DNA from 3 places in the Streptomyces sp. NPDC047515 genome. Region 1 is predicted to be linked to each of the others. Evidence: riboswitches for the same ligand, from Rfam matches in the RefSeq annotation. Region 1 holds a riboswitch; each other region holds the start of a gene.
What was found. Region 1 has a riboswitch for thiamine pyrophosphate ahead of thiO (glycine oxidase ThiO). Riboswitches for the same ligand answer to the same signal wherever they lie in the genome.
Positions count from the first base shown of each region.

Region 2: another riboswitch for thiamine pyrophosphate. It lies ahead of thiC (phosphomethylpyrimidine synthase ThiC); the one in region 1 lies ahead of thiO (glycine oxidase ThiO).
Region 3: another riboswitch for thiamine pyrophosphate. It lies ahead of ABZ826_RS25335 (thiamine ABC transporter substrate-binding protein); the one in region 1 lies ahead of thiO (glycine oxidase ThiO).

Region 1 is NZ_JBEYTM010000004.1:210,708-213,976, forward strand. It holds gene ABZ826_RS05120 (FAD-dependent oxidoreductase) at 1-749, opposite strand, end outside; gene ABZ826_RS05125 (hypothetical protein) at 759-1,121, opposite strand; TPP riboswitch at 1,173-1,286, shown strand; gene thiO (glycine oxidase ThiO) at 1,284-2,465, shown strand; gene thiS (sulfur carrier protein ThiS) at 2,462-2,716, shown strand; gene ABZ826_RS05140 (thiazole synthase) at 2,773-3,269, shown strand, end outside.
Region 2 is NZ_JBEYTM010000022.1:53,174-56,442, forward strand. It holds gene thiC (phosphomethylpyrimidine synthase ThiC) at 11-1,825, opposite strand; TPP riboswitch at 1,818-1,951, opposite strand; gene ABZ826_RS19745 (YibE/F family protein) at 2,021-3,269, shown strand, end outside.
Region 3 is NZ_JBEYTM010000034.1:44,333-47,601, reverse strand. It holds gene ABZ826_RS25345 (phosphatidate cytidylyltransferase) at 1-59, shown strand, start outside; gene rlmN (23S rRNA (adenine(2503)-C(2))-methyltransferase RlmN) at 161-1,267, shown strand; TPP riboswitch at 1,309-1,425, shown strand; gene ABZ826_RS25335 (thiamine ABC transporter substrate-binding protein) at 1,499-2,611, shown strand; gene ABZ826_RS25330 (iron ABC transporter permease) at 2,767-3,269, shown strand, end outside.

The DNA.
Region 1 (3,269 bases):
AGCCAGCCGGTGGCGGGCCGTGCGCCGATGCCGACGACGACCGCTCCGGCCGGAATCGCGCGGCCGTCCGCGAGGATCACGCGGCCGGGTTCGATGCGCTCGACCCTGGCCCCGGTGAGGAGTTCGGCGCCGCTCTCGGCGTACCAGGCCGCCACCGGGGCGGCGACCTCGGCGGGCATCGCGCCGGCGAGCGGCCGGTCGGCGGCCTCGACGACGGTGACCGCGCAGCCCGCAGCGCGGGCCGCGGTGGCGAACTCCGCGCCGATCCAGCCCGCGCCGACGACCACGACGCCGTGCCGCTCGTCGAGGACGGGCCGCAGTCGTGCCGCGTCGTCGAGGGTGCGCAGCAGATGGACCCCGGGAACACCTTCGGCACCGGGCAGGACGATCGGTTCGGCGCCGGTCGCGACCACCAGGACGTCGTAGGGAACGGGCCCTGACGGCGTGTCCAGCTCGTGCGCCCCGGGCCGTACACCGGTGACTTCGCGCCCCAGCCACAGATCGATGTCCAGTGCCTCGAAGTCGACGTCGAAGGCGGAGCCCTCGGCCGTGCCCAGCAGTACCGCCTTGGACAACGGGGGCCGGTCGTAGGGCTGGTGCGGTTCGGCACCGATCAGGGTGACGGGACCGGTGAAGCCCTGCTCCCGCAGGGCCACCGCCGTCTGCACTCCGGCCATGCCCGCGCCGACGATGACGACACATCGCCCCGTCCGCCGGTCCGGCCGCTCCGACTGCTGCTGTTCGCTCACCCGTACACCTTAAGCATCTGACGCACCGTCAGGAAGGGGGAGCTCCTCCACCGTGCTCGTACCGCTGCCGTCCTGCGACTCCCATTCCCACCGCTCGTCCAGCCGGACCCTGCCGTCCGCGAGGTCGACCACGGTGGAGACACAGTGGCCGGAAGATGTCGTTCCGTCCTGCTTCAGCTGGACATACCGGAAGTCGAGGGTGTCGCCGGTCCGGGTGCCGACGAGATGGCCGCGGACCACGTCGCCGCCCGCGTACTCGGCCCAGATCCGGCCGTTCTCCTCGTGGTACGTGAAGCGCGTGCGGGTGCCGACCTGGCCCGGGGCCTGGTCGGCGACCGGCGAGAGGACGAGTCCGTCGAGCGAACGGGCCACGGTGGCTGCTCCCTTACTGGGTCCGGCGGGCGGGGTTTAGGGTGACCAACGTAAAACACTCGCGGGAGCCCGGACGCACCGGGCTGAGAGGGAGGCTGGGGCGGCCTCCGACCGTACGAACCTGATCCGGGTCATGCCGGCGAAGGGAGGGGCTGGACGCCCATGCGTTCTTCTCGGAACGGAATCGGATCCGACGTCCTCGTCATCGGGGGCGGGATCATCGGTCTGGTGACCGCCTGGCGGGCCGCGCAGCGCGGACTGCGCACCGCGGTCGTCGACCCCGAGCCGGGCGGCGGGGCCGCCCGGGTGGCGGCCGGCATGCTGGCCGCCGTCACCGAACTCCACTACGGCGAACAGATGCTGCTGGGCCTCAATGTCGCCTCGGCCGCCCGCTATCCGGACTTCGCGGCCGAACTGGAGGCGGCGAGCGGGCGGGAGACCGGCTTCCGCGCCTGCGGCACGCTGGCCGTCGCGCTGGACTCCGACGACCGCGCCCATCTGCGGGAACTGCACGCCCTGCAGCAGCGTTCCGGCCTGGAGTCGGAGTGGCTCACCGGCCGCGAATGCCGCCGGCTGGAGCCGATGCTCGCGCCGGGCGTCCGCGGCGGTCTGCGGGTCGACGGCGACCACCAGATCGATCCCCGCCGACTGGCCGCCGCGCTGCTGGCCGCCTGCGAGCGGGCCGGGGTGGTCTTCCACCGCGCATGGGTGGAGCGCCTGACGGTGGTACACGACCGGGCCGCCGGAACCGTCCTCGCCGGGGGCACGGAACTCACCGCCGACCAGGTCGTGCTCGCCGGGGGCAGTCTGAGCGGCCGGCTCCCGGGACTGCCGGACGAGGTCGTGCCGCCGGTCCGTCCGGTGAAGGGACAGGTGCTGCGGCTGACGGTGCCCGCGGCGTACGCGCCCTTCCTCACCCGGACGGTCCGGGCCGTGGTCCGGGGCAGTCACGTCTATCTCGTACCGCGCGAGAACGGCGAACTGGTCGTCGGCGCCACCAGCGAGGAGATGGGCTGGGACACCACCGTCACCGCGGGCGGTGTCTACGAATTGCTGCGGGACGCCCACGAACTGGTGCCCGGCATCACCGAACTGCCGCTCACCGAGACCCTGGCCGGTCTGCGCCCCGCCTCCCCCGACAACGCCCCGCTGCTCGGCCCCACTGCCCTGCCCGGCCTCCATCTCGCCACCGGCCACCACCGCAACGGGGTGCTGCTCACCCCCGTCACCGGTGATGTCATGGCGGAGCTCCTCACCCGTGGCGAGGTGCCCGAGGTGGCCCGCCCCTTCACCCCGTTCCGTTTCTCGCCCGCCGCCCCCGTACGTCAGGAGCAGCCCGCATGACCGAGCCCGCGCCCCTCTCCCTGCCGGCTTCCGCCCCCGAGCACGCCCCCCTGTCCGTGTCCGTGAACGGCGAGGTCCGCCTGCTCGCCGCGGGCACCACCCTGGACGCCCTCGTCGCCACCCTGACCGCCGCGCACTCCGGCGTCGCGGCCGCCGTCAACGAGACCGTCGTCCCGCGCGGCCAGTGGTCCACCGCCGTGCTCGGTGACGGTGACCGCGTCGAGGTCCTGACCGCGGTCCAGGGAGGCTGACCGTGTCCCACGACCTCTTCACCCTCGGCGACACCGCCTTCGGCTCCCGGCTGATCATGGGGACCGGCGGGGCACCCAGCCTCGACGTGCTCGAACGCTCGCTGACCGCCTCCGGCACCGAACTGACCACCGTCGCGATGCGCCGCCTCGACCCGACCGTGCAGGGCTCGGTGCTCTCCGTGCTCCGGCGGCTCTCCATCCGCGTGCTGCCGAACACGGCGGGCTGCTTCACCGCGGGCGAGGCCGTGCTGACCGCCCGGCTGGCCCGCGAGGCGCTCGGCACCGACTGGATCAAGCTGGAGGTGGTGGCCGACGAGCGGACCCTGCTGCCCGACCCGATCGAGCTGCTGGACGCCGCGGAGACCCTGGTGGACGACGGCTTCACCGTGCTGCCCTACACCAACGACGATCCGGTGCTGGCCCGCAGGCTCCAGGACGTGGGGTGCGCGGCGATCATGCCGCTCGGCTCCCCCATCGGCTCCGGCCTCGGCATCCGCAACCCGCACAACTTCCAGCTGATCGTCGAGCAGGCCCGGGTGCCGGTGATCCTCGA
Region 2 (3,269 bases), on a different contig from region 1:
TGCGACGGACTCAGTCCGCGATCGGCAGATAGACGCGGTTGCCTGCCGCCGCGAACTCCTTGGACTTCTCCGCCATGCCCGCGTCGATCTCCGCCTGCGAACCACCGTGTTCACGACGGATGTCCTGAGAGATCTTCATCGAACAGAACTTCGGGCCGCACATCGAGCAGAAGTGCGCCGTCTTCGCAGGCTCGGCCGGCAGCGTCTCGTCGTGGAACTCCCGTGCCGTGACGGGGTCGAGGGCCAGATTGAACTGGTCCTCCCAGCGGAATTCGAAGCGGGCGTCGGAGAGCGCGTCGTCCCAGTCCTGCGCCCCCGGATGCCCCTTGGCGAGGTCCGCCGCGTGAGCCGCGATCTTGTACGTGATGACGCCGGTTTTCACATCGTCCCGGTTGGGCAGGCCCAGGTGCTCCTTGGGCGTGACGTAACAGAGCATCGCCGTGCCCCACCAGGCGATCATCGCCGCGCCGATGCCCGAGGTGATGTGGTCGTACGCCGGAGCGACATCGGTGGTCAGCGGGCCGAGCGTGTAGAACGGCGCCTCCTCGCAGATCTCCTGCTGAAGGTCGATGTTCTCCTTGATCTTGTGCATCGGGACATGCCCCGGACCCTCGATCATGGTCTGTACGCCGAACCGCTTGGCGATCGTGTTCAGCTCGCCGAGCGTGCGCAGTTCGGCGAACTGGGCCTCGTCGTTGGCATCGGCGATCGATCCGGGGCGCAACCCGTCGCCCAGCGAGTACGTCACGTCGTACGTGGCGAGGATCTCGCAGAGCTCCTCGAAGTGCTCGTACAGGAACGACTCCTTGTGGTGCGCGAGGCACCACGCGGCCATGATCGAGCCGCCGCGGGAGACGATGCCGGTCTTTCGGCGGGCGGTCAGCGGTACGTACGGCAGGCGCACGCCGGCGTGGACCGTCATGTAGTCGACGCCCTGCTCGGCCTGCTCGATGACGGTGTCCTTGTAGATCTCCCAGGTCAGCTCCTCGGCCTTGCCGTCGACCTTTTCGAGGGCCTGGTAGAGGGGAACGGTGCCGATCGGCACGGGTGAGTTGCGCAGAACCCACTCACGGGTGGTGTGAATGTTGCGTCCGGTGGAAAGGTCCATGACCGTATCGGCGCCCCACCGCGTCGCCCATGTCATCTTCTCCACCTCCTCCTCGATGGAGGACGTCACCGCGGAGTTGCCGATGTTGGCATTGACCTTCACCAGGAACCGCTTGCCGATGATCATCGGTTCGATCTCGGGATGGTTGACGTTGGCCGGCAGCACGGCCCGGCCCGCGGCGATCTCCTCGCGCACCACCTCGGGTCCGACGTTCTCCCGGATCGCCACGTACTCCATCTCCGGAGTGATCTCGCCCCGGCGGGCGTACGCGAGCTGGGTGACCGGCTGCCCGTCCCGGCTGCGGCGGGGCAGCCGCGGCCGGCCGGGGAAGACCGCGTCGAGGTTGCGCAGCCCTTCCCCAAGCTCTCGGCTTCGCTCGAGCAGGGGAGACCCCATTCGCGGCGAGGTGTGCTTGAGCCCGTCGTCCTCGGGGCGGGCCGGGCGGCCCGGGTACTCCTCGGTGTCGCCGCGCGCGATGATCCAGTTCTCCCGCAGGGGCGCGAGGCCGCGACGGACATCGGTCGCGGTGGTGGGATCGGTGTACGGCCCCGACGTGTCGTACAGCGTCACGTCCTTGCCGTTGGTGAGGTGCACCTGACGGACCGGCACCCGGAGGTCCGGGCGTGAGCCCTGGACGTACCCCTTGTGCCAGCCGATGGACTTCCCGGCCTCGTCGCTCTGGTTCGAGGCAGGCGTGCGTGCGTCCGATGTGGTCATGAGACCTACTCCCTACGCCGGCATTACCCGGTAACAGGTTCGGCGGTCGGCGCAGCCCGTCCCGTACGGATGTACGGATATCAGCGCCCTCTCAGCCCGGTGCTCCGAGCTCCCGCGTGTGCAAAGGTCCCCCCACGCTAGCGCCCTGTCCGGCGAAATGAACAGAGGCCCTTCACTTCTTGCGATGATCGGCCGGTGACGTCCCCCCATCACGACCCCGCCCCGCAGGGCCATCAGCACGGCCATTCACACGGCCACGGCCCCGCCGCGCCCGTCTCCAAGCACCTGCGCAAGGTCATCGCCGCCGTACTGATCCCGTTCGCCGCCGCGGTCGTCGTCGGCCTGGTGGTGCTCTGGCCGGGGAGTGCGCCCCCGCACGAGCGGACCGGTGTCGGTTTCGACCAGCAGACCCAGCAGGCCAAGGTGGTGAAGATCGACAAGGTGGACTGCAAGGACGTGAACGCCGCTCAGATGCCCACCAGTGGCGACACGACGCCGCCGGGGAGCGAGACGGGGCTGTGCGAGAAAGCCACCGTGGAAGTGACGACCGGTCACGACCGGGGCCGGACCTTCGTCGAGATCGTCCAGCCCGACGCGCCGCGTCAGTTGCGCCGGGGACAGGGCGTGGTCGTGGCGTACGCCCCCGACGCTCCCCATGATTTGCAGTACTCGGTGACGGATGTGAACCGGAAGTTCCCGATGACGCTGCTGGCCGGGATCTTCGCCCTGGTGGTGGTCGCGGTGGGCAGGATGCGCGGCGTGATGGCACTGGTCGCGCTCGCCGTGTCGTTCGCCGTGCTGACGCTGTTCATCCTCCCGGCCATCCTCCAGGGCTCGAATCCACTGCTCGTCGCGGTGGTCGGGGCCAGTGCGATCATGCTGATCGCGCTCTACATGTGCCACGGCCTGACCGCCCGCACCTCGGTCGCCGTCATCGGCACCCTGATCTCCCTGCTCCTGATCGGACTGCTCGGATCGCTCTTCATCGGCTGGGCGAGCCTGACCGGCAACACCGATGACAGCACCGGCCTCATCCACGGCCTGTACCCGCACATCGACATGAGCGGTCTGCTGCTGGCCGGTGTCATCATCGGCTCGCTCGGGGTGCTCGACGATGTGACGGTCACACAGACATCCGCGGTCTGGGAACTGCACCAGGCGAACCCGACGATGGGTGCGCGGGGTCTCTACCGGGCAGGGATCAGGATCGGGCGCGACCACATCGCCTCGGTCGTCAATACGCTGGTGCTGGCCTACGCGGGCGCCGCGCTGCCGCTGCTGCTGTTGTTCTCGATCGCCCGAAGCAGCGTGGGGACGGTGGCCAACAGCGAACTGGTGGCGGAGGAGATCGTACGAACGCTGGTCGGCTCGATCGGACTGGTCGCCTCGGTGCCGGTGACGACCGTGCTCGCCGCGCTGGTCGTCTCCGCGGACCGCACGGGGC
Region 3 (3,269 bases), on a different contig from region 1:
TGCTGCCGACCGCCCCGGTGGTCTGGCTGCTGCTGGTGCTGTTCGTGGGTTCCGGCTGATTCGCGAGAGCCACCGTCCTGACCTGGGCATTTACGAGTGAGGGTCCGTCGTCCACAGGGCGGCGGGCCCTCATCGTTCTGTCTGCGACACTGGATGAACCATGCCTAAGCCCGGAGAACTCACTTTCGTCGCGCCCCGCGGAGCCAAGAAGCCGCCGCGGCACCTCGCCGACCTCACGCCCGCCGAGCGCAAGGAAGCGGTCGCCGCGATCGGCGAGAAGCCGTTCCGCGCGCAGCAGCTCTCGCAGCACTACTTCGCGCGGTACGCGCACGATCCGGCCGAGTGGACCAACATCCCGGCCGGTTCGCGGGACAAGCTCGCCGAGGCGATGTTCCCCGACCTGATGTCCGTGGTCCGCCACATCAGCTGTGACGACGACACCACCCGTAAGACGCTGTGGAAGCTGCACGACGGGACGCTCGTCGAGTCCGTCCTGATGCGCTACCCGGAGCGGGTGACGATGTGCATCTCGTCCCAGGCGGGATGCGGGATGAACTGCCCGTTCTGCGCGACGGGACAGGCCGGTCTCGACCGAAATCTGTCGACCGCCGAGATCGTCCACCAGATCGTGGACGGCATGCGGGCCCTGCGCGACGGGGAGGTCCCCGGAGGCCCGGCCCGGCTCTCCAACATCGTCTTCATGGGCATGGGCGAGCCGCTCGCCAATTACAACCGGGTGGTCGGCGCGATCCGTCGGCTGACCGACCCGGAGCCGGACGGCCTCGGGCTCTCGCAGCGCGGGATCACCGTCTCCACCGTGGGTCTGGTGCCCGCGATGCTGCGCTTCGCCGACGAGGGTTTCAAGTGCCGCCTCGCCGTTTCCCTGCACGCGCCGGACGACGAACTGCGCGACACGCTCGTCCCCGTGAACACGCGGTGGAAGGTGCGCGAGGTGCTGGACGCGGCGTGGGAGTACGCGGAGAAGTCCGGCCGCCGCGTTTCCATCGAGTACGCGCTGATCCGGGACATCAACGACCAGGCCTGGCGCGGTGACCTGCTCGGCAGGCTCCTCAAGGGCAAGCGGGTGCACGTCAATCTGATCCCGTTGAACCCGACGCCCGGTTCCAAGTGGACCGCCTCGCGGCCCGAGGACGAGAAGGCCTTCGTCGAGGCGATCGCGAGCCACGGGGTGCCGGTGACGGTGCGGGACACCCGCGGCCAGGAGATCGACGGAGCCTGCGGACAGCTGGCGGCGGCCGAGCGCTGAGGCCGGGACGGCCCGTGTAACCTGGGCCTGAAATCAACTTCATATTCCGACAGGGGAGCGCCACAGCGCTGAGAGTGCGGCACCGAGGACAGGTCGGCCGCAGACCCTCTGAACCTCGCCCGGGTCATTCCGGGTAGGAAGTTCGGTCATCAACTCATGCTGTTGCGCCCTGCCCGCATTGCGCGGGCGGGGCCGCGTCTCTTCCTGGCCAAAACCCAGGAGGAATCCACCATGCGCACCACGCGCAGAACCAAGCAGTTCGCGGCGACCGCTGCCGCCGCCGCGCTCGGCGTCACGGCACTGGCCGGATGCGGGAGTTCCGACAAGTCGGCCTCCGGTTCCGGGGGCACGAAGGGCTCCGGCTCGAAGACCGTGACGCTCGTCAGCCATGACTCCTTCAACGCCTCTCCGGACGTGCTCAAGGAGTTCACCGAGAAGACCGGCTACACCGTCAAGGTGCTCAAGAGCGGCGACGCGGGTGTCGCGCTCAACCAGGAGATCCTGACCAAGGGTTCCCCGCGCGGCGACGTGTTCTTCGGCGTCGACAACACCCTGCTCTCCCGTGCCCTGGACAGCGGGCTCTTCACGCCGTACGAGGCGAAGGGCATCGACCAGGTGGCGGCCGACACCCGGCTGGACGCCGCCAAGCACCGGGTCACCCCGATCGACACCGGCGACATCTGCGTCAACTACGACAAGAAGTACTTCGCCGACAAGAAGCTGGCGCCGCCGCGGTCCTTCGACGACCTGGCGAAGCCCGCGTACAAGAACCTCCTCGTCACCGAGAACGCCGCGACCTCCTCGCCCGGCCTCGGCTTCCTCCTCGGCACCGTCGCCACCTACGGCGACAAGGGCTACCAGGACTACTGGAAGAAGCTGAAGAGCAACGGCGTCAAGGTCGTCGACAGCTGGGAGCAGGCCTACAACGAGGAGTTCTCCGGCTCCGCGGGCGGCCGGAAGGCCAAGGCCGACCGGCCGCTGGTCGTCTCGTACGCCTCCAGCCCGCCCGTCGAGGTGCTCTACGCGAAGCCGCAGCCGGCCGAGGCCCCCACCGGCGTCGCCACCGGGACCTGCTTCCGCCAGATCGAGTTCGCCGGCCTGCTGGACGGTGCGAAGAACGAGGCGGGCGGCAAGGCCCTGCTGGACTTCCTGATCAGCAAGAGGTTCCAGGAGGACATGCCGCTCAACATGTTCGTGAACCCGGTCGTCAAGAGCGCGAAACTGCCGGAGCTCTTCATGAAGTTCGGCGCGACGGTCGACAGGCCGACGACGGTCGCCCCCGATCGGATCTCCAAGAACCGTGAGCAGTGGGTCCAGTCGTGGTCCTCGCTCGTAGTGAAGTAGCGAAGACTCCCGTACGCGGATCGGACGCGGGCGGGAAGGATGCGCCCGAGGAGGACGTGCGGCGGCCGCGAGGCGAGGAGCCGCGCGGCTCCTCGGGGCGCGTGGACTCGGTGCGCGCGAAGGCGTGGCGCGGGAGCGCGGTACGGCTCGGCCTGATGGCCGTGCCCGTCGCGTTCTTCGCGCTGTTCTTCGCCTACCCCGTCACCGCCATCGTCGGCCGCGGGCTGAAGGCGGACGGGGTCTGGCAGTTCGGCCGGATCGGCGAGGTGCTGACCCGGCCGGACATCCGTGACGTCCTCTGGTTCACCACCTGGCAGGCGCTCGCCTCGACCGCGCTGACCCTGCTGATCGCGCTGCCCGGCGCCTACGTCTTCGCCCGTTTCGACTTCCCCGGCAAACAGCTGCTGCGGGCGGTCGTCACCGTTCCGTTCGTCCTGCCCACCGTCGTCGTGGGGACGGCCTTCCTGGCGCTGCTCGGACGCGGTGGGTTCCTCGACCAGCTCTGGGGCGTACGGCTCGACACCACCGTCTGGGCGATTCTGCTCGCCCATGTCTTCTTCAACTACGCGGTGGTCGTACGGACCGTGGGCGGATTGTGGTCACAGCTCGACCCGCGACAGGAGGAGGCCGCCCGGGTGCTGGGCGCCGGACGGTTTGC